Regions from separate parts of the Peribacillus sp. S4 genome, predicted to be linked through region 1. Evidence: a T-box and tRNA genes for the amino acid it is inferred to sense, from the RefSeq annotation. Region 1 holds a T-box; the other regions hold tRNA genes.
What was found. A T-box is a leader RNA that pairs with one kind of tRNA and senses whether it is charged. The one in region 1 lies ahead of argS (arginine--tRNA ligase), so its partner is inferred to be a tRNA-Arg.
Positions count from the first base shown of each region.

Region 2: it has a tRNA-Arg gene. The T-box ahead of argS (arginine--tRNA ligase) is inferred to sense a tRNA for this amino acid. The anticodon was not compared.
Region 3: it has a tRNA-Arg gene. The T-box ahead of argS (arginine--tRNA ligase) is inferred to sense a tRNA for this amino acid. The anticodon was not compared.
Region 4: it has a tRNA-Arg gene. The T-box ahead of argS (arginine--tRNA ligase) is inferred to sense a tRNA for this amino acid. The anticodon was not compared.

Region 1 covers NZ_CP175708.1:4,617,795-4,625,108, forward strand. Annotated here, with positions in the region: gene ACJ9PY_RS21960 (hypothetical protein) at 65-199, shown strand; gene ACJ9PY_RS21965 (hypothetical protein) at 311-487, shown strand; gene argS (arginine--tRNA ligase) at 570-2,249, opposite strand; T-box leader at 2,284-2,502, opposite strand; gene ACJ9PY_RS21975 (response regulator transcription factor) at 2,570-3,112, opposite strand; gene ACJ9PY_RS21980 (fatty acid desaturase) at 3,206-4,237, opposite strand; gene ACJ9PY_RS21985 (DinB family protein) at 4,507-5,016, opposite strand; gene ACJ9PY_RS21990 (LysM peptidoglycan-binding domain-containing protein) at 5,287-6,696, shown strand; gene ACJ9PY_RS21995 (DMT family transporter) at 6,721-7,314, opposite strand, start outside.
Region 2 covers NZ_CP175708.1:3,983,356-3,990,669, reverse strand. Annotated here, with positions in the region: gene ACJ9PY_RS18920 (spore germination protein) at 1-1,189, shown strand, start outside; gene ACJ9PY_RS18915 (Ger(x)C family spore germination protein) at 1,186-2,307, shown strand; gene ACJ9PY_RS18910 (XTP/dITP diphosphatase) at 2,523-3,134, shown strand; gene ACJ9PY_RS18905 (metallophosphoesterase) at 3,137-3,649, shown strand; tRNA gene ACJ9PY_RS18900 (tRNA-Arg) at 3,822-3,895, shown strand; gene ACJ9PY_RS18895 (hypothetical protein) at 4,070-4,270, shown strand; gene ACJ9PY_RS18890 (DUF2087 domain-containing protein) at 5,283-6,038, shown strand; gene ACJ9PY_RS18885 (GIY-YIG nuclease family protein) at 6,057-6,419, shown strand; gene ACJ9PY_RS18880 (2TM domain-containing protein) at 6,559-6,837, shown strand; gene ACJ9PY_RS18875 (hypothetical protein) at 7,021-7,194, shown strand; gene ACJ9PY_RS18870 (YidH family protein) at 7,238-7,314, shown strand, end outside.
Region 3 covers NZ_CP175708.1:5,476,428-5,483,741, reverse strand. Annotated here, with positions in the region: gene ACJ9PY_RS26370 (DNA topoisomerase III) at 1-1,087, shown strand, start outside; gene ACJ9PY_RS26365 (hypothetical protein) at 1,142-1,306, opposite strand; gene ACJ9PY_RS26360 (hypothetical protein) at 2,234-2,908, shown strand; gene ACJ9PY_RS26355 (hypothetical protein) at 3,017-3,190, opposite strand; tRNA gene ACJ9PY_RS26350 (tRNA-Arg) at 3,367-3,440, opposite strand; gene ACJ9PY_RS26345 (polysaccharide deacetylase family protein) at 3,670-4,518, shown strand; cobalamin riboswitch at 4,605-4,780, shown strand; gene ACJ9PY_RS26340 (ABC transporter substrate-binding protein) at 4,952-5,923, shown strand; gene ACJ9PY_RS26335 (FecCD family ABC transporter permease) at 5,886-6,941, shown strand; gene ACJ9PY_RS26330 (heme ABC transporter ATP-binding protein) at 6,948-7,314, shown strand, end outside.
Region 4 covers NZ_CP175708.1:5,240,865-5,248,178, reverse strand. Annotated here, with positions in the region: gene rapZ (RNase adapter RapZ) at 1-747, shown strand, start outside; gene ACJ9PY_RS25245 (uridine diphosphate-N-acetylglucosamine-binding protein YvcK) at 737-1,723, shown strand; gene whiA (DNA-binding protein WhiA) at 1,791-2,744, shown strand; gene ACJ9PY_RS25235 (HPr family phosphocarrier protein) at 2,765-3,022, shown strand; gene clpP (ATP-dependent Clp endopeptidase proteolytic subunit ClpP) at 3,124-3,729, opposite strand; tRNA gene ACJ9PY_RS25225 (tRNA-Arg) at 4,019-4,090, shown strand; gene rpoN (RNA polymerase factor sigma-54) at 4,405-5,742, shown strand; gene ACJ9PY_RS25215 (glutaredoxin family protein) at 5,752-6,000, shown strand; gene ACJ9PY_RS25210 (sugar-binding transcriptional regulator) at 6,140-7,174, shown strand; gene gap (type I glyceraldehyde-3-phosphate dehydrogenase) at 7,207-7,314, shown strand, end outside.

The sequences.
Region 1 (7,314 bases):
CTATACTGAAATATATTAATTAAACTGTATAATATAAACAGTTACAGAGAGGGGAAGGCTTTTTTTGATGAAAAATAAATATTCAAAATGGTTACTTGTTGTAGTTATAGGTATGGGTGTTGCTATCGGAGGTTATTGGAATTATTCCAGTATTGCAATTGGAGGCACATCTGATAATGGTATGTGGAAAGCAAATTAAAAGAAAAACTCTGATGAAACAGTTGGCGGATGGATTGGACATCTTCAACAAAAGTCTGGTGGCAAGGTCAAGATAAAAAAAGTAAGCTTTACTGATAATGGAAAAATAGTAGTGGAACATAAGGGATTTACAGAAGGAAAAAGTGAAGATGGCTCTGTTACAAAATTAAATCCGTTATCAACGGATTTTTATTTGGGTGATCCTCCAAAAAAAGAGCATGTGTACAAGCTGCATATTACATGGGAGAAAAAAGGACAGCCCAAGACAGATACTTTTCTTCTAAAATAAAAGAGCTTACGTTCATGCAAGGATATATCTGATAAATTATGGAGCCATTTTGAAACAAAATGGCTCCTTTTATAGACATGGATTACATTTTATTCGGCGTTGAAATGCCCAATAAACTTAGCGCATCCTTCAAAACGATCGCAACGGAAAAAGCGAATGAGAGCTTCATTTGTTTCCATTCATCTTCCACTAAGATTTTCGAATGTGCATAATACTTATTGAATGCACGCGATACATGCAAGCTGAATTTCGCGATTTGTGATGGATCGGCTTGTTCAAATGATTTTTGGACAACGATCGGGTATTGCTCCAGCAGCTGGATGACTGGCCACGCATATTCGCCTAAAGCTTCATATTGGATCGCCTGCTCTTTAAAATCACCTTTTTCAAGCAAGGAGGAAATTCGCGCATATGTGTACTGTACATAGGGGCCCGTTTCTCCATCAAAATTCATCATTTGCTCTAATGAAAAATCAATATCGTTCATGCGGTTATTTTTTAAATCATTAAAGATTACCGCTCCGACACCGACTTGTCTTGCAACCAGTTCTTTCTGTTCAAGCGCTTGATTTTTTTCTTCAATATTGCGCTTTGCAGTTTCGATCGCCTCTGCCAATACATCCGCAAGCAGCACGACTTTCCCTTTACGGGTCGACATTTTCTTACCGTCTTTTAGCATCATGCCAAATGCTACGTGCTGTAAGTCTTTTGACCACTCATACCCCATTTTTTCAATGACGTTAAAGAGTTGTTTAAAGTGCAGGGATTGTTCATTTCCGACCACATAAAATGTTTTCTTTGCCTCATACTGTTTTTTACGATACATGGCCGCAGCTAAATCACGTGTGGCATAAAGTGTCGCACCATCGGTTTTCGTAATCAAACAAGGCGGCATATCTTCCAATTGCACGACATAGGCACCTTCTGAAAGGGCAAGCAGGCCTTTTTCTTTTAGTTCCCCGACAACCGCATCCATTTTATCATTGTAAAATGCTTCGCCGGCATAGGAATCAAAACGGATGCCCAATAAATCATAAATCGTCTCGAATTCTTTTAAAGACGCATCCCTGAACCATTTCCACAATGCCAGTGCTTCCTCGTCCCCGTCTTCAAGCGACTTGAAGCTTGCGCGTGCTTGTTCATTCAATGATTCATCGGTTTCTGCTCTTTCATGGAACTTCACATAGATTTTCAATAATTCCTGAATCGGCGAAGCTTCGATTGCCTCTTTGTTCCCCCACAGCTTATACGCGACAATCAACTTACCGAATTGCGTGCCCCAATCTCCTAAATGATTTATACGCACGGCATTGTAGCCGTTTTTTTCGGCAATGTTGGCCAGTGCATTCCCTATGACCGTAGAGCGTAAGTGCCCCATGGAAAAAGGCTTGGCAATATTCGGGGAGGAATAATCAATCACGACATTTCCCTGTCCAGTCTGCATCGAACCATATTGATCCTTTTCCCTTAATATCGTTTGCAGCACGTTTTCCGTCACCATCTGTTGATTGACGAAGATATTCAGATAACCTCCCACTACGTTCACTTCTTGAATCAACGTACTGTTTAATTGTTGGGCTATTTCCGACGCAATCACCTGAGGCGATTTTTTGAATTTTTTCGCAAGAGTAAAGCACGGAAAGGCGACATCACCTAACTCCATCAATTTCGGCTTTTCCATTAATTTTTCTATTTCACTTGCTGGCATTTCATTGTTCAAAGCAGTTGAAATCAATTCTGCAATTGGTTTATTCATCGTCATTTTCCCTCCTAAACAAAAAAGCCCCCGCCTCTAAATAAGAGACGAGAGCATGAATTCCCGTGGTACCACTCTAGTTGCCACAAATTGCGGCCACTTTCCATTGTCAACGAGGTGACTCCCCGATATTCCCTACTGAACGGTTCAAGAAATTTCTCCAAAGTGCGCTTCATTCATCCGACCTGCATTAGGCTCCCACCATCCCTAACTCGCTTTCCATTTCAAAATGAACTACTCTCTTCATCACAGAATTTTCAATATTATAATTTAATCCATCGTACACAATTTAAAAAAACGTGTCAACAGAATTTAAGAAACAAATCCTAACCAGCCGGTAACTTCATTTTATCCTTGATCGTCGTAAAATACTTCCGTACTGTCCCAATTGTGCCGCTTTGATTGGACGGCTCAATATTGGATGGACCATCGGCTAACAGCCCTAACACTCCCATTTCCCGGCCATTATGGCTGGAAGGCCCATCAATAAGCTCTGGGGAGTATATTCGCTTGCCATCCATTATGCTGCGAATCGAGCAGACTAACTCTTCACCCGGGTTATCCTTCAATAAATAACCACTTACATCAGCCTTTAATGCGAGTTGAAAATAACCAGTCCTTCGAAATGTCGTTAAAATGACCACTTTGCATTCAAATGACCTTAATGCTTCCGCTGCCTCAAGTCCGCTCATTACAGGCATCTCCATATCCATGATACACACATCAGGCCGTAATTGGTGTACAAGAGCCATCGCTTCTTCTCCGTTACTGGCTTGCCCGACAATTTCTATATCTTCTTCAAGATTGAGTAGAGAACTTATTGCCTCTAATAGCATTTGCTGATTTTCTGCAATGACAATTCGAATCATTTTTAAGTTCTCTCCTTTATCGAGTTCCTTATATGAAACAAAGACTCCCCAAATCCGAGGATTATTAAGGGAGTCTGGAATGATACATGAACGTTACAGTTCAGATTTCACTTGAGTGGGAACACTTTTTTTCGTTAAATATTTTATGTCCTTGAAACCGACGAAATTCTTGGATTCCTCATCCCATAAACGGAAACGGAGTGAGCGCAAGCTTGTCGCAAGAGTGATCGTCGGAACGTTCTCTAAAGGCTGCGTATTATTATGCGCCATTTCCAATTTATAGTTAGGCACCCTTGGACTTAAATGGTGAACATGATGGTAACCGATATTGCCAGTAAGGAACTGCATCAGTTTTGGAAGCTTATAAAAAGAACTTCCCTCCACTGCTGCCAATACATATTCCCACTCTTCGTTTTCTTCAAAATAAGAGTCCTCGAATGTGTGCTGGACGTAAAACAGCCAAATGCCGATTGAACCGGAAATCATGAAAATGGAACCTTGTACCAGAAGGAACGACTGCCAGCCTACTGCCAGGCAAAGCAATGCCGCAAAAACGACGATTAATACATTCGTCAAATACGTATTATTTTTTTCCTTCTTTCTAGCACCTTTACGGTTAAATCTATTTTTAAGAAGGAAAACATAAATCGGCCCCAAACCAAACATGACCAATGGATTACGATAAAAACGATAAGCAAAACGAAGTTTAAACGGTGCAGCCAAATACTCATCTACCGTAAGGGTCCAAATATCACCTGTACCCCGCTTATCCAAATTACCGCTTGTTGCGTGATGCACAGAATGCTCATGTCCCCATTGATCAAACGGGAATAAAGTCAAAACACCCATGATCGTACCGACGATTCTATTCGCACGGCGGTCTTTGAAAAATGAATGATGCGTACAATCATGAAAAATGATGAATATTCTCGTCAAGAATCCTGCAGCAAACACAGCTGGGATTAAAGCTAACCAATAAGAAACGGAAAGACTTATATATGCTAGGTACCATAAAATGATGAACGGCCCCAAGGTATTGATGATCTGCCATATACTTTGCTTTGTCGTTGATTGTTCAAAAGGAGCAATTTGTTTTTTCAAGGATTTCGTATTTTGCAAGGTCATATTTCAATTGCACTTCCTTTTTTTTGTCGTTATCCATAGTATAAAGAATCCAACCTGATTTTATTAGTACCAGGTGTCATGACTAGAAGATGACAAATGTCATGTACAAGTCAATTCCAGTGACAAACGTAAAAAAAGGCCAACCAGGAAGAACCGGTTAACCTGTACACATATATAGGATTTCTTTATCTTCAAAATAACAGGCGGCCTTACTTTAAGAACAGGACTGTCAATGCTTACAGTCCCATCAGTAAGCAAATGAAGACCCGTTACTCTCCTTTTAAAAATAAATAAAGACCATAATCCGTCGAAGTTGAGGCATAACCCATTTGGCGCAGCATGGCCGTGATATTGCCGCGATGATAGGTTCCATGATTCACGACATGCGGTACCAGTTTTGCTGCACTTGTATTCATTTGTCCTCCAGCTGGATTCTCAATCATTAGAGGCTTATCTAAATTTTCTTTTTGGCCAAGCAGCGATTTGTACCGCTCGGACAACTCAATAAACATGGCCTCCATTTCCTCCAATTCCTTTGACTCCATTTGTTCCTTCCGTTGTTCAGCCAGCTCCAATGCATGTTTCATGCTTTTACCGGAAAAAACCTCCGCCCACCCCAGATCGGAAAGATAAACATGGGCCATCACACTCGATATTGATGAAAACACACTTTGAACTTCTTGATGGTATACATCCTTTGGAAGCTCTTTTAAACGGTTGAAAATCTGAGTATTTGCCCATATGTTGTAATCATAAAACTGTAATGCAAAATTTGACATATAAACCCTCCCCTTCTACTTACAAATCACTTGTCCTTCTTACGGAATAATTCGTCCCACACGATGGTTAGAAATGCCTTTCCACAATGTACCTCTATTTATATGGCTATTCTCCATAGTAAACTAGTAAAGTTAAATTTTACAAAGGGGAATAAAATCATTGTGAAAAAATTCTTTGGATGTTTTATTATGTTAAGCCTTCTTTGTATGTGTCTCTTTCCAACCAGTGGTCATTCATCAAGTAAAACCCAATCCATAGGTTTTGTTAAAGTGGACAATACAAAAGTTTTTAGTTCTCCTAAATTAGGTTCCACTCTATTAAAGACATTAAAGAAGGGCGAAGAGTTTCCCATCATTTCTTCTTCCGTTGGGGATTCCGCGGGGCCCATCATTCATAAAGTGAAGTCTGGAAACACACTATGGAAAATAGCAAATCAATATGGTGTTTCAGTAAGTGAGCTGCAAAAAGTAAATAAATTAACTTCTTCCGAAATAACTGTTGGCCAAAGCCTGAAGATTCCCCAGAAATATAAGATCCATAAGGTTGTATCAGGCGATACATTGTGGAAGATTTCTACTAAATACAAGGTAACAACAAATGATTTGACGAAATTAAATAACTTACGTACGGTTACCCTTAAAGTGGGCCAAAAATTGAAGGTTCCTGATTATTACTACCAGATTCAATTGCTTGGCGGAAAAAAGGGCTGGATAAAGAAATCCCAGCTTCAAAATAAGGTGCAAAATCGTATCGTCATGGGCTGGAAGCATAACGGATCGAAAGAAAGCTATACCCAGCAACTTAAACACCCCAATTTGAATGTAGTATCTCCCCGTTCTTATACGCTGACTGATACCGGTAATTACGTTTCCGTTTCTGTAGATACAAAATACATCCAAGCTGCACATAAACAAGGAAAACAAGTTTGGCAGCTTATCGGGAATAAATTTGACCCTGTATTAACTGGTTCTGTACTAGGCAATACAAAAAAACGCCAGAAATTAGTTTCAGCTTTACGCGATTCACTTGTTAAAACGAAAAGTGATGGAATAAATGTAGATTTCGAAAACATCGATCCAAAAAATAAGAAGCACTTTGTACTTTTCATAGGCGAACTGAAAAAGGCACTAAAACCGCATGGAATTAAAGTGTCTGTGGATGTCACCCGAGAAAATGAAGACCCTTATTGGTCAAAAAGCCTAGATAGGAAAGCACTTGGCAAAGTAGCGGACTATATAATCATAATGGGTTATGACGAGCATTGGGGAGGGAGCCCAGTAGCCGGGTCCGTTTCCTCGTTACCGTGGATCAAAGAAGGAACCAAGCTTTTAATGAAAGAAGTTCCTGCTCATAAGATCATATTGGCTGTACCATTTTATACGAGAGAATGGGTGACCGATTTGTCGACCAAAAAAGTGAAAAGTCATGACCGTACCATGGCTGAGGTCAACAAAATCATTTCAACTCAAAAACTTAAAAAGGTATGGGATAAACAGACGCAACAAAATTACGTGGTGTACACTTCCAAAGGGAAAAAACATCAAATTTGGATAGAAGATAAAAAATCGATGAAGCTCCGTATGGACCTGGTTAAACAAAATCATCTAGGCGGTGCAGCTGCTTGGTACATTGGATCAGAAACTCCTGACATTTGGGATGTCTATCAATTTAATCAATAGGTACATGCATAAAGGAAAAAGGCCTCACATTGTGTGCGGCCTTTTTTGCATGACATCATTTTCAGTCGGTCCAGTCGTTTTAAGTGAATAGACCACCCCAATAAATATCAAGGAAATACCCAGAATTTGAATCCCGTCCGGTTTAAATCCTGAAAGCAGAATATCCAAAAGGATGGCAACTGCCGGATCGACAAAAATCATGAAAGAAACTACATTTGTAGGCAAATGGCGAATACTATTAAAAAACAGCAAATACACGACGCCTGTATGGATGATGCCGGTAAGCACCGTATAAAACCATTCGGAAGATTTTAACGTTGTATATACGGAATAATCGACAAAAGGAATCAGTAATAGAAATCCAATGAACATTTGCAGAAATGTGGTCGCATATACACTGGTCTTTGTAATGCTCTTTCCTAAAAGCATGGTTGCCGCATAGAAAAAGGCAGCAATGATCCCATACATGATGCCCTCCCATTCAGGGGATGATGATCGAAATCCATCTGTTCCCATAATGAGTAATGTGCCAATGAAGCAAAGGGAAATGGCCAAGATGGAGAATACATTCATTTTCTCCCTAAAAATGAGGCTCCCTATAATGAGTACAAGGATCGG
Region 2 (7,314 bases), 630 kb from region 1:
AGTAGAAAGCATTCTTTTTTCAGGAGACCTGATCATTATTAATGAATCTTCCAACGAAATTTACCATACCCCATTAGCCAATTCCCCTAAGCGCAGTCCGGAAGAATCCAATATAGAATCTTCCATTCGGGGACCTAGGGATGGATTCGTTGAGAATATAGCGGATAACATGTCTTTAATTCGCCAGAGGTTAAAAACGGCATCACTTAAATGTATAGAATATACAATCGGGAAAAGAAGTAAAACTAAAATATTGCTGCTATATATTGATGACATTATCAATCCCTCGATTCTTTTGGATGTTAAAAAACGATTGGATTCATTAAAGGCTGATATCATAGTCAGCAGTTACCAAGTTGAAGAACTCTTATATGATACTCAATTTTCCATTTTTCCCTTAATGGAGTATATCGGTCGACCGGACTATGTTGTTGAATCCTTGAATCAAGGGCGCTTTGCCATCCTGGTAGACGGGAATCCCACAAGCTTGATCGGACCAACGAGTATTAATCAGTTACTTTATGCTGCCGATGACGCACATGCAAGCTTTTTTTACATTAGTTTTATGCGCATCATTCGTGTAGTCTCATTATTTGTAACGGTTACGTTACCGGGATTTTTTATAGCGTTGGTTACCTATCAATTCGATCAAATTCCCTTTTCGCTTCTTGCGACGATTTCAATCACGAGACAGGGATTACCCATACCTGCTTCTTTGGAGGCATTCGTAATGATCATATTGTTTGAACTATTTAAAGAAGCCGGTCTTCGCCTGCCAAAAGCTGTTGGTCCGACGGTTTCTGTATTGGGTGGATTGATTATAGGTGATGCAGCGATTCGGGCAGGGCTGACTTCACCCTCCATGCTCGTAATAATAGCTGTTACAGTTCTCTCAAGCTATACCCTAATCAATCAGAATATCGCTGGGAATATCGTTCTCATAAGGTTATTCATATTTGCATGTTCAGCATTTCTAGGCTTGTTTGGATTCTTCATGGGAATATTTCTTATCTTGATTGTTGTGGTTTCCTTGGAAAGTTTCGGACAGCCTTTTGTGAATCCATTTTCCAAACCAAATAAATCGGACATGTTAAAAGTCTTATTCAAGCTTCCGTATGGGATGTTAAGGCAGCGGAATCAAGCTCTACAATCCAGTGATAATGAATCGCAAAAGGAGTCGGACAAATGAGAAAGCTAATTGCAGTCATGGTAATTGGCTGTCAACTTTTATTGACGACAGGCTGCTGGGGAATGAAGGAAATTCAAGCTCAAACATATGGATCCGCTCTAGGGATCGATTATAAAGAGGGTGAATTCATCTTATACTTTCAAGCATTGAATTTTGCGGATATAGCAAAACAAGAGGGGGCCACAGCATTACAAGAAAAAACTGGTGTTGTCATTGGGAAAGGTAAAGGGGAAAGTATCGAAGAAGCATTTACTGAATTGGAACAAAATGCAGCATTGCCACTTTATATCGGGCATGTTAACTCCTTCATTTTAAGTGAGGATGTAATCAATAAGAAAATGAAGGATTTCATTGAATATGTAGGGAAAGAGCCCTTATTGCGATACAATTCATGGCTGTTTGTTACAAACGAGGATATTAAAAAGGTGTTTAACGGTGATAGTTTCTTTAATCTTCCTAACTTATTCACGATCATTCAAAGGCCAGAGACCGTTATTAATGAAAACTATTTCATTTCCCCGTTAAAATTCAGTGAACTGGTTTCGAAATATTATCAACCGGTTGGTTCCATTTTAATTCCCTCTATGGTAATAAATGAGCATCATTACACAGACAGGGGGAAAGAAAAAAAGATACCAACGTTGAATGGCGGCTATGTTTTATCAAAACAACAGTATAAAGGGTTTGTAAGTAAACAAGATTTGACTGGTATGAAATGGGTTGAAAATAAGGCGACAGTCATGTTTTTTTCCCTGAATAAACAAAAGGTTAGTGTTGAAATCATGGACCCCAAAACAAACATCAAAGTATTGGAACAACAAAAGAAACCCTTATATGATTTAGAAGTTAAAGCAAATGGGATATTGAAACAGAATTTAGACAACTTGGATATGGAAAAAATCGAAAAAAAGGTAGAAATAAAAATTAAGCAAGATATTTTGAAGACATTGGAGACGGGGGAAAAAATCAATACAGACCTTTTTAACATAAGTGAAAAGGCATACAGATACCATGTCAATAAGTGGGATAATAAAATTATTAATTCCTTTGATAAGACTTCAATAAATAACATAAAAGTTAATATCCATATTGAACATAGTGAAAATTACAAACGTTAGTTTATAAGTTTCAGGTTATTGCAGGTGAGGGAGTTGTGTTAGACTTAACTTATCTGGAAAATTCAGCGGCTGTTTTTGATCATGATAGGCAGAGTTGAATCCGTCCGTTGGCACTGGAGAAGAAGCGGCTTTTACATATTTACGAATGACAGCAAATTCTTTCTCAGCCCCAAAGAGCTCCCGTGCCGATAAAATGAAAAAGGGTGAAATGAAAAATGAAGACAGTAATCATTGCAACGAAAAATAAAGGGAAAGCCAAGGAGTTCGAAAGCTTATTTTCCGCTAAAGGTTATGAAGTCAAAACACTTCTCGATGTACCGGATGCCCCGGATGTGGAGGAAACAGGCACGACCTTTGAAGAAAATGCGATCCTGAAGGCAGAGGCCATTGCCCATCAGCTAGGCCACTTTGTCATTGCTGATGACTCCGGATTGATTGTAGATGCATTGGAGGGCCGTCCAGGCGTTTATTCTGCCCGCTATGCTGGAGAGGCCAAGAGTGATGAAGCAAACACGGAAAAAGTCCTCCGCGAACTGGAAGGCGTGCCAAAAGAGGCTAGGACGGCGAGATTTTATTGTGCCTTGGCACTAGCGTCACCCAACCAGGAAACGATTACGGTATCGGGAACGATGGAAGGCTTAATCACGGAACAGCCCTCAGGAACGAATGGATTTGGTTATGATCCCATCTTTTTTGTAGAGGAACAGGGCAAAACAAACGCTGAATTGACAAAAGAGGAAAAAAACCAAATCAGCCACCGTGCCAACGCGTTGAGGGCTCTAGATGAAAAACTTGATCTATTTCTAAAAAGGGAAGAAGGAATGTGACGATGAAAGTGCTAATAATGAGTGACAGTCATGGCTTAACTCATGAAATCAGCATGATTGCCGAGCGTCATAAACAAGAGGTCGCCGCCATGATCCATTGCGGTGATTCAGAGTTGGAAAGAAATGATCCTCACATGGCGGAGTTTTTGGCCGTTGGCGGGAATTGCGACTATGATTCGGCATATCCGGATGATATTGTGGAGAATATCTCAGGCAAGCGTTTCTTCGTTACGCATGGACACCTCTATAACATAAATATGACCTTGATGAACCTATCTTATAAAAGTGAGGAGACAGGGGCGGATATTATTTGCTTTGGTCACTCCCATGCTCCAGGTTCAGAGTGGATTGACGGCAAGCTCTTCATCAACCCGGGAAGCATACGGCAGCCGCGGGGACGAAAAGAGAAAACCTATGCCATTTTGGAGATTGGAAATGACCAACTTGAAATCATCTATTATGACCTTGAAGGAAAAATCGTTGAGGATTTAAGAAATGCTTATCAAATGGAATGACTTCATGTATAATGAACAGGAAGCGTTTTTCCCCGCTTCCTGGTTCTTAAAAAAGAAAAAAACTTTTTTTGAAAAACCGTTGACTTCCTTTTGATATCCTACTATAATAAGAAGTGTCCTAAGGGAACAGTTAAGGTAATACATAAGTTTTACCGCAACTTATATCATAAACGTCTCAGTAGCTCAGCTGGATAGAGCAACGCCCTTCTAAGGCGTCGGTCGGGAGTTCGAATCTCTCCTGGGACACTAACTTAAAAAGCCAAAACCTTCTAAAGGTTTTGGCTTTTTACTTTTTTGGGTGTTTAAGCTAACGAGGGTCATTTTGATTTGCATCCTTTTAACCATGAAATTTTTTATTTATTTTTATCGCAGGTGGATGACCATTTATGTCGAACTTGTAATAAATAAGGAGATGTTTAAATGAATAAAGATAGATTATTCAAGTTCATTCAAACTTCCACTCGGGGCAATTTCTTCTCAGTCGAAATAACCGAAGATGGAACAGAAGTGGTCCAATTAGCCAAGGAGTTGGAAAAAGAAGGAAGAATCAAGTTAAGGGAATGTAAACGAAAAGAAAAAGGTGTTTATCTGGAAGGAATACTTAAGTTTGTGCCTAGCTAATACTTAATGAGCTCTGCGAAGGATTTTTATTAGGAATTTCATAAAACATCCTTCGCCGACAAAATGGGAATGGGAGACCGAACAGTGAGGTGAGGGTTAAAAAAATTCATGAACGGTCGAATATTGTGTGGTTTAGGTCGATAAACTGCCCCGGTCTTTATGGTCTTAACTGTAATCCTCACTGGATTTAAGAAATTTGCACTGCGCTACTGCCGGATTACTGGCAGCCGAGACACCAAAAGTGCTTGCTTTAATGCGACTTGGCAGACAGTCGGCGGAAAGGGAGCGAATTTCTGAAATCAACTCCAACTTTCTCAAATAAAAAACTGTAGGCAAAAAGATTTCTATCTGAATTTTTAAACATAGTTGACTGTGTTGGGTGTGCGAGACTCCTGCGGGAATAGCAGTGCCTGGGGCTACGTTCAATTTGTACAAGCTAAAAGAACTGTAGGTAAAATCGACTTACATCGAATTTTGTCAGCAGCTGAGGCATCCATACTTGGATGTCTTTTTTTCGATATCAAATTCTATTTAAGGTTTGGAGATTTTCACGGTTTTTGATTATTGCCGTATTCAATTCTTCGACGGGTGAACTTTTTTCATCGGCTTCACTCAGCTGCATCGATTGTTTTTGTATATGTGATTCAATCGTGAGACCTTGAATTGTTCGGATACATGTTGTAATGCCATGTGCAAATCGGTGTTATGGATCGATGGGATCGCCTCATTTTCCTCTTTCGATAAGATATCCTCCTCTAAAGCTTATTCGCGTTTATAAAGCATATTATTGGGGAAATTCCGCTTATTACTCATGATGCCATAGCGGCATAGTGCCATGGGATCCGTAAAATGGAAGGTGAAATCCCTTGTCAGCTTTATGTTATGATGCCCCTCTGACTAAGAAGGCCATAATTTGCAGGAGTTATAAAAAACAGAAAAAACATTGACATAATACTAACAAATCAATATTATGTTTATTATATTATAAACTTTATAGGGAAGTGTTTGTTTAATGAAGGACGCGGAAATGTTTTGGAGCGCATCTCAGGATGAGCTTAAACAAGGGTACATCGAAGGTGAGAATCAATATGTTTGTTTGCTGTGTGGAAATGCAGTTGAAAAGGGGATCGTATACCCGAAAGATGGAGTTCTTTATGAAGCGAAGAGGTATATGCGCATTCATATTGAACATGCACACAGCTCGGTTTTTGAATACTTGATTGATCTCGATAAAAAACTTACAGGTCTCACCGACCATCAAAACCGTCTCCTTCGCCTTTTTTACCAAGGGAAAAATGATGCTGAGGTTCAGGAGGAAATGGGAATTGGCAGTCCTTCCACGATTCGGAACCATCGCTTTGTGTTGAAAGAGAAAGAGCGTCAGGCTAAGTTGTTTTTAGCCCTGATGGAACTTTTGAAAGATAAAGATGAACACGCGCCGGCATTTATCCCGCTTCATCAAAAAGCAAGGATGGTCGATGATCGTTATAACGTTACTGAGGATGAAAAGGTGACTGTACTGAAAAAATACTTCCCTAAAGGCAGTCAGGATGCATTAAAGTCTTTTCCGCCAAAGGAAAAACAAAGGCTGATCATTCTCCAAGAAATTATGAACCGTTTTGAAAATGAGCGGAAATACGAAGAAAAGGAAATCAATCAAATATTGGGTGCGATTTATCATGATCATGTTCTTTTGAGAAGATACTTAATAGAATATGGATTCTTGGATAGAAAGCCTGATGGGAGCCAATATTGGCTGAAGAAATGATGACTGGAGGCAAGAAAGATGGATCGTAAAAAAGAATTGAAGCAATTATATAAAGAAACAAAGGTTGAAGCAGGGATATACCAAATCAGAAATACGGTAAATAATAAAGTCTTTATCGGAAGCACCAGGAATTTAAAGACGTTGAAGGGGAAACAATTTGAATTGGAAGTCGGGACAAACACCAATAAAGTGCTGCAAAGTGAGTGGAACCAATATGGGAAAGATGCATTTTCTTTTGAGGTACTGGAGGTATTGAAGCCAAAAGAAACAGGGTTTTTTGATGCTAAACGGGAATTGAAAAAACTTGAAGAAAAGTGGATGGAAAAAATACAGCCTTACGAAGAACGGGGATACAATAGAATGAAACCCGCTGACTTATAAGTGGCCTTTAGGGATTCTCCTTGATTACCGGCTCCCGATTTACCTTTGATGCATTTCATTCTTATTTCTTTATGAAAAACAAGGTATTATGGAAGCGGATGGTAATATATTTAAGTGTTTATGATTAGGGGGTGCTGAGATGGAAAATGGAGATGGATATCTACGGGCGAAAAAAAGGGTTGAAAACCTTAAGGCATTCTACATTCATATAATGGTGTATGTATTGGTGAACGTCATGTTGATTTTGATTAACCTTTTGACGGATCCCGGTTATTGGTGGTTCCTTTATCCCCTCGGTGGGTGGGGGATTGGTGTTCTGATACATGGAATTACCATTCTTGCACAAGGAAACTTCGGGTCTGAGTGGGAAGAAAGAAAAATAAAAGAATATATGGAAAAGGATAAAAAGAACGGCTGAATTTGGGCGTGTTCAAAACAGGGGGTCATTTGTGGCTCTTTTTTTGTGGGAAAAATAATCGGTGGATCTCACTTGTTGTAAGTTTTTAAATGGTTTAAGCTAGTAATGAGGGACCTATCTATGAAAAAGGGGGAAACCCGTGGAGGACCTTCACTAAATAATAATTAATCTTAGGAGTTGCGAATGAAAAAAATAGGATGGACCATAACGGGAATAGGGGCAATCATGGCGCTGGGGGCCTTGCTTTATCCTTTGAATGTTATTGAAAAAACTCTCTGTATATATTTATTGCTCGGCGGTGCAGGGCTAATGTTTGCCGGGTCAATGTTCAGGGCCTTTTCGCTCCTGAAAAGATGACTGATTTTACCATTTGATAAAAACGCTCGATTAAGGTGATGACATGGAGAAAAACCAATTGAAATATGCCCAGCAGCATCTGGCTAATGAACGCACCTTCTTGGCATGGATAAGAACGGT
Region 3 (7,314 bases), 860 kb from region 1:
CATCCCCACTGAGCAAACGCCGCTGCCGGGAAAACTGAGTGACAAAGAATCGAAAATCTATGATTTGGTCGTTAAAAGGTTCCTTGCTGTATTGATGCCGCCTTTTGAATATGAACAAACGACCATCACCGCAAAAATGGGGCAGGAGATGTTCATGGCAAAAGGGAAGGTCATCCTGAAGTCAGGTTGGAAGGAAGTTTATGATCACCAATTCGATGAGGAAGAAGCTAAAGAGGGCCTTGCGGAGCAACTGCTTCCGAACGTTCAAAAAGGTGACATTTTAACCATTTCGACTGTGAAACAAACAGAGGGTGAAACGAAACCGCCGGAACCATTCAATGAGGGGTCGCTTCTTTCGGCAATGGAGAATCCCGCTCGTTTCATGGCAGGGGAAAGCAAAGAGCTCATCAAGACTCTTGGTGAAACTGGCGGGATTGGAACTGTTGCAACACGTGCGGATGTCATTGAAAAACTGTTCAATAGCTTCCTGATCGAGAAGAGAGGAAAGGGCCTTCATGTCACCTCGAAAGGAAAACAACTTCTTCAATTGGCACCTGAAGACTTGCGTTCTCCAGCTTTGACAGCTCAATGGGAGCAAAAGTTAACTGCGATAGCAAAAGGAAAGCTGCCAAAACAGGCTTTCATCGGCGATATGCGCTCCTACGCCAAAAATATCGTCCATGAAATCAAAAATAGTGACCAAAAATTCAAGCATGATAACGTGTCAGGAACGAAATGTCCTGATTGCGGCAAGCTGATGCTGGAAGTGAATAGTAAAAAGGGAAAAATGCTTGTCTGTCAAGATCGTGATTGCGGCCACAAAAAAAGTGTTTCACGTGTAACAAATGCCAGATGCCCGCAATGTCATAAAAAGATGGAAATGCGCGGTCAAGGAGAAGCACAGACATTCACCTGTAAATGCGGTTTTCACGAAAAACTATCTTCTTACAATAAACGAAGAGGGCAAAATAAAAATCAAAAAGTATCCAAAAATGAAGTAACCAATTATATGAAAAAGCAAAATAAAGAAGAGCCGATCAATACTGCATTGGCAGATGCCTTGGCGAAACTGAAATTCGATAAATAAATGAAAAAGGATGGAGCAATCGCTCCATCCTTTTTCGGTATATTCCTGCTTCGATTAAATTTCATTCAGTACGGTGCCATGTAATTCATATTCAAGTGTTTTGTCAGTGTGTGTGTGTTTATCCGAATCTATTCGTATGAGCGTACTGAATGGCTTCTGATCACCCGGACTGAAAATTGCTTCATCATTCTCTGGATTCCATAGGCTGTAAATACTCATGATCGTATCTTCCTCCTTTGGATGAGAAGACTAGTAATTCCCATGCTTGATTATCTTCCAACTCTTCAATTGACTCTAACGCTGATCACCGGGACTAAACACCGCTGCGTCATTCTCTTTGTTCCATTGGCTTCTGATTGTACTCATCATGCACTATCATCTCCTTTGGTGAGAATGTCTTACAGTATTTGTATACCCGGATGGGACAGGTTAAAACATTTATTTTAAAAAAAGATATAATTTTATTCAGATAACGTAACGTTTCAATTGCAGCGTTTCTCTATGCAATCCTGCGTACCTACCCAGGTCCGGCAACGTTGAAAGAAGTTAAATTTTTCTTTCTTACTCACCTTTCCACGATGTTATCTACAGTTAACATCAAAGCTTTTTTATCATTTCTCGCCAAAGTTTTCTATATAATCGTCGTCCTTTAACTGTCCTATAATTAAGGAGATTCAGTACACCAAAAAATGTTTAAAACACCTTTCTATTAAAGGAAGTTTCCAATATAGACATTTAAAATTAGTTTCGGCATTCGAGTTTATACACTGTTCCTACCTAGCTTTGTCCATTTTCGTAAAAAGTTTAAATATTATACTTAAAACTGCAAATAGCATGAGAGTATTTAGTACAAGTAAACCTAATTTAATCTGTGTGTGTTTAAAAATCTTATACTGAAATATTTGTAGAATATTTGTGACCTCTCCATCACCTCTATAGATTATCCAATTCAAAGGTATACCATATCCATCGCCAATTTGTGGTAACACGAATGCTGCAACAATAGTCACAGCCAAACTAATTAAGAATAATTTCTTATAAAACAATTTTTACCACCTCTTCTATTTAATTGCATATTTGCCTTCTTTTTGAAATTATGTTAATATATTTGTAGTTTTATACTATCATATTTTATTAGGGGGTAACATGAAAAAGTTTTCATGCATCATATGTGTTTTTACTTTATTTATGCTCGGGATAGCTAATCCTATTCAAACTTTCGCAGAATCTTCATCTAATCAACAGGACATTAATGCTGAAATCAACCAGTTAGAAAAAACTTATGGTTTTGAAACAGTTGACTTGAATGATTCAACAGAAACTATTAATCCAACAGAATTAGATTTTGATACAACAGAAGAATTTGAAGAATTCGTAAAAGGTCTTCAAGAAGAAGATGAAATTGAAGTTAATGAAGAAATTTCAGTTTCTGAAGATGAAGAAAACTCCGGTGGAATGCAAACTTTTGCTACTACAAAGAGTGGCTCAAAACTTTTGAACTGGTGGTCACCAGTTCAAAATGGGAAAATCGTACTAGGTTCATACAAGAATATTCGAATAAAATACAAATATAAATTGGTTAATAAAAAACCTCAGTTTGTATCAGTTTCTAATTACGATTCTTACTTAACTGGAATTAATTTGGAAGTTGACTGGTTACATAAAGGCGGGAAGGCATCCTTCAGTAAAAAGAACAGTACAAAAGATACTGCTAACATAACTGTTGATGGGGTTTATGTGCTAGGTGTTATAATTGCAGGACACCCTATTGGATTTAAATGGAATGGTTCGTGGAAACGCTCTTTAACATTAAAGAAATAGAAGTGCTTAATTTTCAATAAAATGAATTTAGGGGTTTATCAGTCTGTATCACTGATAAACCCCTTTTACTATAGTCCAACAAGAATTTTCGAAAATATCCTTTTCACTTCACACATATTCGCCTAATGTTCGCTGTCGGACACCTTCAGCAACTTTTGCACGTAGAAAAATATCTAAGGCTTCATGCAGTGTGTATTCAATCGTGAAACTTTCAGTAGTCTTACTGGTCAATTTCCGTTCCTTTAACGCTGTTCCACGCTGTTTAATAACGTGTTTTTTCATGAAAAAAAGCACCTCCAAACATAGAAAAATAATAGTGATATGGAATATCACTGTTTCCTACGTACAGAAATGCTTTTATCCTACATACAATTTCCGGCTTTTACGGTCATACCAACAGAAAAAAACCCTGCTACAACACGGAGAAACCGCATTATAACAGGGCTTATAAACTTTAGCGTCCCAGATAGGAATCGAACCTACGACCTACAGCTTAGGAGGCTGTCGCTCTATCCTGCTGAGCTACTGGGACATATATTAAAGTCGACGACTTATTTATTATATTTCTTATAGGCAAACTTTTCAAGCTAATAGCACATACTTATGAAAAAAAATCCTCATGAATGTTTAGCGTGTCGCTAAGCTTTCGTTTTTCCTCTTTTTTCATTAAATGGAATACTTTATTGCCCGCTGGTTTTCTGGTACTATTATACTATAAAAAAATCAGGAGAATGATAGTGAAAAAATATAGAGTGTTAAGGATGGCGGCATTGCTGGGGGTTTTGATTTTACCTGGATGCTCACAAGGGATTTTAGAGGGGATAGGCACAAAGACGGCTGCACCGATTGCGGAAGATGACATTGAAGTGGCCGAAGCGGCTGAGAATGGGACCGGGCAGGATTCGGAGGGGCAAATCGATACGGGAGACTGGTTAAAGGCCGAGTCCCCGGTCCAGCTCCCGATATTGATGTATCACAGCATTTCCCAAGGGAATGGCCTTCGGGTTCCAAGGGAGGAATTCCGATCACAGATGGCTTGGCTTCGGGAGAATGGTTACTATACATTATCCCCTGAAGAAGCATTCCTCGTTTTAACCGAGAATCGGATGCCAAGTGAGAAGTGCGTCTGGATTACTTTTGATGATGGCTATACAGATAACTACACGGAGGCCTTCCCGATATTAAAAGAACATGATATGAAATCAACTGTCTTCATGATCGGGAAGTCCATTGATAATGGCCATCACCTGACTGAAAATCAAATGTTGGAGATGAGCAGGGATGGGATTTCAATTGAAAGCCATACCATCAGCCATTTGGAGCTGAACCGCATGACGGCAGAGCAGCAAGAAGCGGAAATGGTTCAGTCGAAGGTGCTGTTCGACCATATCCTCGACCAGGACACGACAGTTCTTTCCTATCCGGTTGGCCGGTATAACGAAGAGAGTCTCAGGCTGTCAGAAGAAGCTGGATACAAGATGGCAGTCACTACCGACCCTGGGGGAGCTTCAAGCGACCAAGGGATGCATGCTCTGCATCGAGTTCGGATTTCACCAGGGTTATCGATCAATGGGTTTGCGTCGCTGATTGAAAATGCTGCAAAGCATTGAAGGTGGAAGGGTCATTTCGCACTTGTTCAGAAAAATCATATAATAATCGATTCTTACATGGTGTATAATGAAGGCAGTGAAAATTATATACATATGAACGATTTGGTGTCTTAATGACTTAATAGGGAAGTTGGTGAAATGCCAACGCGGTCCCGCCACTGTATATGGGAGCTGACGGCTGTGTACCACTGTATGAGATATGGGAAGGTGCCGTTGACGATGACCATGAGCCAGGAGACCTGCCAGAATTCGTACACCTGTAACCTACGCGGATGGGAAGGTGTGTGGCAGACCCTAAGAAAGAGTCCGTATTGATATTGTTGCCATGCAAGCATCTTCCGTTTAACGGGAGATGCTTTTTATTTTGGGGGTATCTTCCAGTATTGGTTTTCTCTGTTAGGTATGAAGAAATTAAATAAAAAGATTGTGGGGAATGAAAATGAAGAAGATTTTTGGTCTGATACTGTTAATGTTGCTTACTGCAGGCATGATGGTAGGCTGCGGTGGTGCTGCTGATGAAGGAAAAGAAAAAGAGCAAACGAATCATGCTCAACACGAGGCTTTCCCGATTACGATTAAAGATGCAAGTGGGGAAAAGGTAACGATAGAAAAAGAACCGAAGAAAATCGTTTCGTTGATACCAAGTAATACGGAAGTGGTCTTTGCACTTGGTTTGGGTAAAAAGGTCGTTGGTGTTTCCGACAATGATAATTACCCGGAAGAGACGAAAGAAATTGAAAAAGTTGGCGGAATGGAAATGAACACGGAGCTGATTGTCTCCATGAAGCCTGACCTTGTTCTTGCGCATGCATCAAGTGCCCATAATTCAAATGAGGGTTTACAGCAGCTTAAGGATGCTGGAATAGATGTGCTCGTAGTCAATGATGCACAAAGCTTTGACCAAGTCTATGAATCTATTGAAATGATTGGAAAGGCAACGGGAGAACATGATAAGGCAAACGAAATCGTTAAGGATATGAAAACGAAGCTCAAGGATATCCAGGAAAAAGCCAAATCCGTAAAGAAAGAGGATAGGAAGACCGTTTTAGTGGAAGTTTCGCCTTCACCGGAAATATACACACCTGGAAAAAATACGTTCATGAATGAGATGCTTCAGATTATTTCAGCGGATAATGCGGCTGCTGAATTGGACGGTTGGGCAAAAATTGATGAAGAGTCGATGATTGCTGCAAATCCTGATGTCATCATTACAACGTATGGTTATTATACGAAAGATGCAGTAAGTGAAGTGAAGGCCCGAAAAGGATGGCAAGACGTAAATGCTGTTAAGAATGGCCAAGTCTTTGATGTCCATTCTGACTTGGTGACCCGTTCCGGTCCACGCTTAATAGAAGGAGTAGAGGAACTTGCCAAAGCAGTCTATCCGAACCAATTTGACAACTAAATGGGCGTTTGCTTATTTGATTGCGTTGTTGATTTTGTTATTCGCAATGACGATAGGCATTTCCTTTGGTTCGGTGCCAGTTCCGATTCCCGTACTTATACAAATAATCGGCAAGGAGATTTTCCACTTGCCGATTTCTGCCGATCCGGATGTGATGCTTACGAATATCGTGATGAACATCCGCTTGCCGCGGGTGCTGCTCGCTGGTTTGGTTGGGGCATCACTTGCGATCGCGGGTGCGGCTTTTCAAGGTCTGCTCCGGAATCCGCTCGCTGATCCTTACACATTAGGTATTTCATCAGGAGCATCGGTCGGCGCCGTATTGACGATATTTTTGAATATATCACTGCCATTCATCGGTTTATATACTCTTCCGGCATTGAGCATCTTATGTTCAGTGCTCACGATGCTCTGCGTACTGACTTTTGCAAAAAGAATGGATCGGTCGATGAAAGTGGAAACGATCATTTTAACGGGAATCATTTTCAGCTCGTTTTTAAGTGCCTTCATTTCATTGATGATTGCGCTGACGGGTGATGAATTAAGACAAATCATCGGCTGGCTGATGGGAAGCGTCTCAATGCGCGGCTGGAATTATATCGTAATCATTTTGCCGTTTTTTATCATTGGCTCGTTGACCTTGATCATGAATACAAAAGAATTGAATGCGATGACTTTCGGGGAAGACCGGGCAAAACACTTAGGTGTGAACGTCAAGCGGCGGAAAATGTGGATCTTGATAGCCGGTTCGACATTGACAGGGGCAGCCGTTGCCGTTTCAGGGGCGATTGGTTTTGTAGGATTGGTCATTCCTCATTTTGTCCGAAAGATTTGGGGACCTGACCATAAACATTTGCTTCCGTTGTCATTGTTGATAGGAGGCGGATTCTTGATATTGGCCGATTTTGTAGCACGAACGATCATTGCCCCATCGGAACTGCCGATCGGGGTGATCACCTCACTTATCGGGGCACCTGCATTTGCGCTGATTTTATTAAAGAGACGGAGAGAAGGGTAAAAACGGATGCTTGAAGTAAAAGGGTTAACAGGTGGATATCACAACAAAGCTGTTTTGGACTCTGTCTCTTTTGATGTACATAAGGGGGAATTATTCGGGGTTCTTGGTCCTAATGGCAGCGGGAAAACGACGCTTTTAAGTATGCTTAGCGGGGTGCTTGATTATAAAGGCGGAAGCGTACGGATAAGCGGCAGGGATTTGAAGGATTATTCGTCAAAACAACTTGCACAGGTCATTGCCGTGCTCCCTCAACATTCCTCATTAGCTTTCTCCTATACAGTAAAAGAGACGGTCTCGCTTGGGCGATATGCCCATCAATCAGGTTGGTTCCATAGTTGGTCCGCAGAAGATGAATCGATTGTCCAGCGGGTGA
Region 4 (7,314 bases), 620 kb from region 1:
ATGAAGGACTCCGGGAATAAGATGAATAAAGTGGCTCTTGTCATGGATTTAAGGGGAAGGGAATTTTTTGATTCCTTGTTTCTTGCACTGGATAATTTATCGGATGCAGCTGCAGTATCACCAAGAATCCTTTTTCTTGAAGCTGATGATGATTCCTTGGTACGCAGATATAAGGAAACGAGAAGGACCCATCCCCTTGCTCCATTAGGCCGGCCATTGGAAGGCATTAAAATGGAACGGGAACTTTTGGACGAATTGAAGGGAAGGGCCCAGTTGATCTTTAATACTTCCCAACTGAAACCGCGCGAATTGAGGGAGAAAATCGCTTCGGAGTTTTCTGCTGATAAAAGTGTCGGTTTTACAGTCAATGTCATGTCGTTCGGGTTCAAGCATGGTCTGCCGATAGATGCCGACCTTGTGTTTGATGTACGGTTCCTGCCAAATCCATATTATATTGACCATATGAGGCAAAGGACTGGATTGGAACAGGAAGTGTCTAGTTACGTTTTAAAATGGAGTGAAACGCAAAAATTCTTGGAAAAAGTGACCGATCTGCTCGCTTTCATGCTTCCGTATTATAAACGTGAAGGGAAAGCACAGCTTGTTGTTGCGATTGGGTGTACAGGCGGCCAGCATCGTTCTGTAGCATTGACGGAGTATATTTCAAACCACTTCAAAAAGGATTACAGGGTTCAAGTATCACATCGCGATATCGAAAAAAGTAAGGGGAAAGCAGATGTTAGATAAAAAGAAACAGCCTAAGGTTGTGATCATCGGTGGAGGAACCGGCCTTCCTGTTTTGTTGAGAGGGTTAAAGAAGCATCCGGTGGATATAACGGCAATCGTAACGGTAGCTGATGATGGTGGAAGTTCAGGCCGCCTTCGCGAAGATATGGATATTCCCGCTCCGGGTGATATTCGTAACGTGCTGGCTGCGTTATCGGATGTAGAGCCCCTTGTTGAACAAATGTTTCAGCATCGCTTTCAAAGTAAAAATGAGTTGTCCGGGCATTCGCTGGGGAATTTGATACTTGCGGCAATGACTTCGCTGACCGGGGATTTCGTCCATGCGATCCAGGAAATGAGTAAATTCCTTAATGTCCGCGGTAAAGTGCTTCCGGCTGCGAATCAAAGTGTGGTTCTCCATGCAGAGATGGATGACGGCACGATTGTTACAGGAGAGTCCAAGATTCCCTTCTCAGGAAAGAAAATAAAAAAAGTGTTCCTGTCTCCTCATCATATAAAGCCGCTTAGTGAAACCCTCCAGGAAATCAAGCAGGCAGATCTTATAGTCATAGGTCCAGGAAGCCTATATACTAGCATTCTGCCTAACTTACTTGTCCCTGGTTTAGGAGAAGAGGTTGCCCGTTCCAAGGCGAAGAAGGTGTACATTTGCAATTTGATGACACAAGCCGGCGAGACTCTGGATTATAGCGCGAGTGATCATATAAAAGCGATATATGACCATATGGGAAATGCATATATTGACAGGATACTTGTTAATAATGAGGAAATACCAACCGAGATTCAGCAGCGCTATCAAGCTGAATATGCCAAACCGGTCATGTATGATGTGGAAAGCTTAAAAATGATGGGTCTTGAAATCATACAAGAACGCATTTTCAGCTATGAAGGGAATGTAATACGCCATGATACGAAAAAAGTGGCGGATTTGCTTTATAATATGCTTGTAAATGAAACAAAAAGCCACATAGAACCGTAGATATAAGCGGGGACGGCTTTTTGATTGATAAAAATAGATTACCTGCGTTCGATTGGGGGTGAAATGGATGTCTTTTGCTTCAGAAACGAAAAAAGAGCTTACAACATTAGAGGGAAAGGATTGCTGCGGTAAAGCGGAATTGTGTGCGCTTATCCGGATGAACGGATCCCTTTCATTTTCTAATCGGAAGCTTGTTGTGGATATTCAAACTGAGAATGCTGCGATTGCCAGAAGGATTTATACGCTGCTTAAAAAAAGTTATGAGGTCCAGGTCGAGCTGTTGGTCCGTAAGAAGATGAAGCTTAAAAAGAACAATGTATATATTGTCAGGATGTCATCCGGAGGGCAGCGGGTTTTAACCGATTTGGAAATTTTAGGCGATGGCTTTGAAATTCTCCATGATATATCCGATACTATTGTTGGGAAGAAATGCTGTAAGCGTTCTTATCTAAGAGGTGCATTTCTTGCAGGGGGTTCGGTAAACAATCCGGAAACGTCTTCCTATCACCTTGAGATTTTCTCACTTTATAAAGAGCACAATGATGCACTTTGTGAGCTAATGAATAAGTTTGGCTTGAAGGCCAAGACACTTGAACGCAAGAAGGGGTACATCATTTATTTGAAAGAAGCCGAAAAGATTGCCGAGTTTTTAAGTATAGTTGGCGCCCATTCAGCTTTATTAAGGTTCGAGGATGTACGGATTGTCCGTGATATGCGTAATTCAGTGAATCGGCTTGTGAATTGTGAAACAGCCAATTTGAACAAAACGATCGGGGCATCATTGCGACAGGTTGAAAATATCCATTATATCGAGGATACGGTAGGACTTAGCATTTTACCGGATAAGCTTCGGGAAATTGCGGAGCTTAGGATAGCGTTTCAGGATATAACCTTAAAGGAACTTGGGGAAATGGTATCTGGGGGAACCATCAGTAAGTCCGGGATTAATCACCGATTGCGAAAGATTGATGAAATAGCTGACAGGCTCCGTGGGGGAGAGGCTATTGCTGCGAAAAAATAAAGCTAACAGGGGAGATCAAGATGGTGGAGAAACAAGTTGAGGTAAAATTGAAAACGGGTTTGCAAGCTCGGCCGGCGGCTCTTTTTGTACAAGAAGCTAACCGCTTTCATTCAGATGTTTTTCTTGAAAAAGAAGGAAAGAAAGTGAATGCAAAAAGTATAATGGGATTAATGAGCCTTGCCATCAGTTCTGGTGTGTCCGTGAAGTTAATCATCGAAGGACGCGATGAAAAAGAAGCATTAGAAGCATTGGAAGAGTTCGTTCAGCAAGAGGGTTAAAAAAGGGGATGCCTAAATGTGCATCCTTTTCTTTTATCATGGAAAAAAAGGCTCCGGAAGTCGCTTATGGCGATGTCCGGAGCCTTTCTTTTGTTGCAGGATTACTTAGAGTTTTTATCATCAAGAACGCTGCGCGTGATGACTTTGTCAATCAAGCCATATTCAAGAGCTCTTTCGGAAGTCATGAAGTTATCACGTTCCGTATCTCTTTGAAGGACTTCGATAGGTTGTCCCGTACGTTCTGCCAAGATTTGGTTCAGTTTATCTTTCAAGTGAAGGATACGGCGGGCAGCAATTTCAATTTCCGTAGCTTGACCTTGAGCTCCTCCAAGTGGTTGGTGAATCATGACTTCACTGTTTGGCAATGCATAACGTTTGCCTTTTTCGCCAGCGGCCAATAGGAAAGCACCCATGGAAGCGGCCATACCGATGCATACTGTCGAAACATTAGGTTTGATATATTGCATAGTATCGTAAATGGCCATACCGGAAGTGATGCTTCCGCCAGGGCTGTTGATGTATAGAGTGATATCTTTTTCAGGATTTTCCGCTTCTAAAAATAGTAATTGAGCAACAATGGAGTTGGAAACATTATCGTCAATTGCACTTCCTAGCATAATGATCCTGTCTTTTAATAAACGGGAGTAAATATCGTAGGCACGCTCCCCACGACTTGTTTGTTCGATAACTGTAGGAATTAAATTCATGTTCATTTCCTCCTTCGATTAAGAGAATCATTTAAATTCTTTATGTATGTATGATACACTTTTTGGTCAATTTAGGTCAAACAAAACAAACCCTATTATGGATAATTTGTTCGACAATTTTCTGGCTAAGGCTCCTTCCTGATAGAATGTTTTATATATTATGCCGCACAGGGATGAATTTCCACATTACCCATAATACCCAAATGATAAAGTTTTAAACCTGATAACCCTTGCAAAGGAGGGAATTCTATCATATAATGAAGTCTGTTGAAAACATATTTTCTATTACGCCCTCGTAGTGCAACGGATAGAACGCAAGCCTCCGAAGCTTGAAATGCAGGTTCGATTCCTGCCGAGGGCATTACCAATCTTCTGCTTAATAAAGTGGGGGATTTTTTATTGGTCATTTTTAGGAGAGTTAAAATTTTTGCCGAATTTGCTCATTTTCCGTAATATTCCATCGAATCCTGTAATGTCGGTCCTGTCTTGAAAATATTCGCCCACACTATTGAAAAATGGTGATTTTTCAATAAAAGTAGTTGTTAAATTTGCGTTTCTAACATATAGTATTTAAAACAAATAAACTATTCAGAAAAAAATCGTAAGCGTTTTCATGGGTTTTTGTGTAGAATTTTCTCCTGATAATGTAAAATGGAGTGGGGGAGGGATGAATCGATGAGTATGAATATGAAAGCAGGACTTTTTCAACAGCAAACATTAAAGATGGCAATGACCCAGGAGCTCATGCAAGCTATTACATTGCTGCAATACTCCTCGCAGGAGCTATCGGCTTTTTTAGAAAATAAAATGGTGGAGAACCCATTACTGTCAATAGATCAGCCAACATCTTCTTTATTTCAGCCAACTTTTGACCGCAAAAAAGGTAAACGGACTCTTAAAAATACGTATGATGCCAACTATTGGATTGAACAGATCAGTGAAGATACCATATCGCTGGAACAGCATATCATGTCCCAAGTGAATCACCAGCAGTTTTCCGGTGAGCAGCAAAAGGCAATGCTTCTATTAATTCATAACCTTGATGAAAACGGTTACTTAAGGACTCAGCTGGATGATATATGCATCCCAGGCATATCTCCGGCCGTTTTGGAAGAGTGTCTCTCGATTTTACAGGAACTCGAACCGCATGGCATCGGAGCGAGGAATCTTCAAGAGTGCCTTTTGCTTCAAGTGAAAGCAGAAGGGGAGAATCTGCTGGCAGAATCGATCATAGAAAACCATTTCCTCGATTTTGCTGAAAAGCGCTGGAAAGACCTAAGTAAGAAAATCGGTGTTACACTGAAGGAGATTCAAGAGGTCTTTGATTATGTCCAGACGTTGAACCCGCGTCCGGCATCACTCTTTTTTCAGGAAAAACCTTCTTATATAGTGCCGGATGTGGTCGTGGAAGTTCGGGATGGCATGCTGCTTGTCGGGAATTATGATGGTAACACACCCAATCTTAATGTGGATAAAGGGTATTTAAACCGAATGAAGAGCCATAAGGATCAGGGAGTTCAGCGGTTTATCCAGGATAAGTGGCAGGAATACCAATGGATCTCCAGAGGAATCCAACAAAGAAAAGAAACGATATTGAAGGTTATTCAGTGCATCGTCGAAAAACAGCCGGCGTGCTTTCATCATGGCCTGAACTATTTGAAGCCGATGACGATGAAAGAAATCGCAGACGAACTTGGCATACATGAGTCCACAGTAAGCAGGGCAGTTAAGGGGAAGTACGTACAGACACCATTTGGCACGATAGAGATGCGGATATTTTTCACTACTTCTTTACAGTCGGTCGGCCTTGATGAGGATATGTCGGGCATGCAAGCGAAAAAGAGCCTCCAGGCAGCCATCAATGGGGAAAATAAACAAAAGCCGCTTTCGGATCAAGACTTGGCAGAACGGCTGAAGGAAGAGCATGGAATTATCCTGGCACGCCGAACCGTTGCCAAGTACCGGGAACAATTAGGGATCCCTTCTTCATCTAAACGAAAAAGATATGACTGAAAAGGATGAGTGGTTTTGGAAACGAACGCGTTTGTTTTATATAGTAGGGATAAATGCCCGTTATGTGATAAAGCCAAGCAGGTACTCGAAGAAGTGAAAGTGGAGTCAGGCATAGGCTATAAGGAAATCGATATCCATACCGATGATGATTTGCTTGAGAGATTCGGGCTGATGATTCCTGTCGTTGAATGGAAAGATGAAATCGTTCAGTTCGGAAACGTTGATAAATCAGCTCTAAATAGGCTTTTGGAAAAATAATTTTTCAAATCATTTGAAGAAACATTCCGTTCCTGCTAGAATAAAATATGTAGCAGGAATATTTTTTTGTTTTAAGTGGGACAGAAAATGACTACGCGGGACGTTAAATGTCCAACTTAACTTTTTAGGAGTTTTAAATATGCGTACATTACTCGAGGTACAAAGAAAATTATTGCCCGATTTCCTTTTGGTTATGCAAAAAAGATATGATATCCTGCGTTATATCAAAATGATGCAGCCGGTTGGAAGGCGCAGTCTGTCCGTGAGCCTTAATTTGACAGAGCGGACGCTTAGAGGCGAGGTTGATTTTCTGAAAAGTCAGAACCTGGTTAACATCTTCAGCTCTGGCATGACACTGACTGATGAAGGGATTGAAATCCTGGATAAGTTAGAAGGAATAATGCGTGAAGTAATGGGTATAGACATAATGGAAAAGCAATTGCAGGATTTGTTACAAGTGGATGAAGTCATAATTGTCTCAGGAAATTGTGATGAAACCCCATGGGTGAAAAAAGAATTGGGTAAAGCTTGTGCAAACCGTATGAAACGAGAATGGAACTCAAAGAATATCATTGCGGTTACTGGCGGATCGACAATGGCCGAAGTGGCAAATTCGTTGTCACCTGATGAAGCATCCAGGAAATTGACATTTGTCCCAGCCCGCGGGGGAATTGGTGAAGCGGTGCAGAATCAGGCCAATACGATTGTCGAAAAAATGGCACAGAAGGCTCAAGCCTCCTACAGAGTGTTATATGTACCCGATCAATTAAGCGGTGAGGTTTATGCATCATTTCAGAAGGAACCTGCAATTAAAGAAGTGATTTCCCAAATCAAGTCTGCCGATATGATCATTCATGGAATCGGTGATGCCATGGCGATGGCAGAGAGAAGAAATTCTTCGCCAGAAATGTTAAAGAAGCTGTTAGATGGAAATGCTGTAGGAGAGGCATTCGGTTATTACTACGATGAAAACGGCAAAGTTGTTCATAAAGTTTTGACAGTCGGCATCCAGTTAGATGATCTTAGCCCTGAAAAGCGAGTGATAACTGTGGCAGGTGGCAAAACTAAAGCAAAGGCTATCCGTTCCTACATGAAAGGCGCACCTTCATCGACCGTTTTGATCACGGATGAAGCTGCGGCACAAGAGTTAATTCAGGGGAATTACACCCCTTAATATATTTGCGAACTTAAAAGGAGGAATTTTTCATGGCAGTAAAAGTTGGTATTAATGGTTTTGGACGTATTGGACGTAATGTATTTCGTGCAGCATTGAGTAATCCTGGGGTAGAGATTGTTGCTATTAACGACTTAACG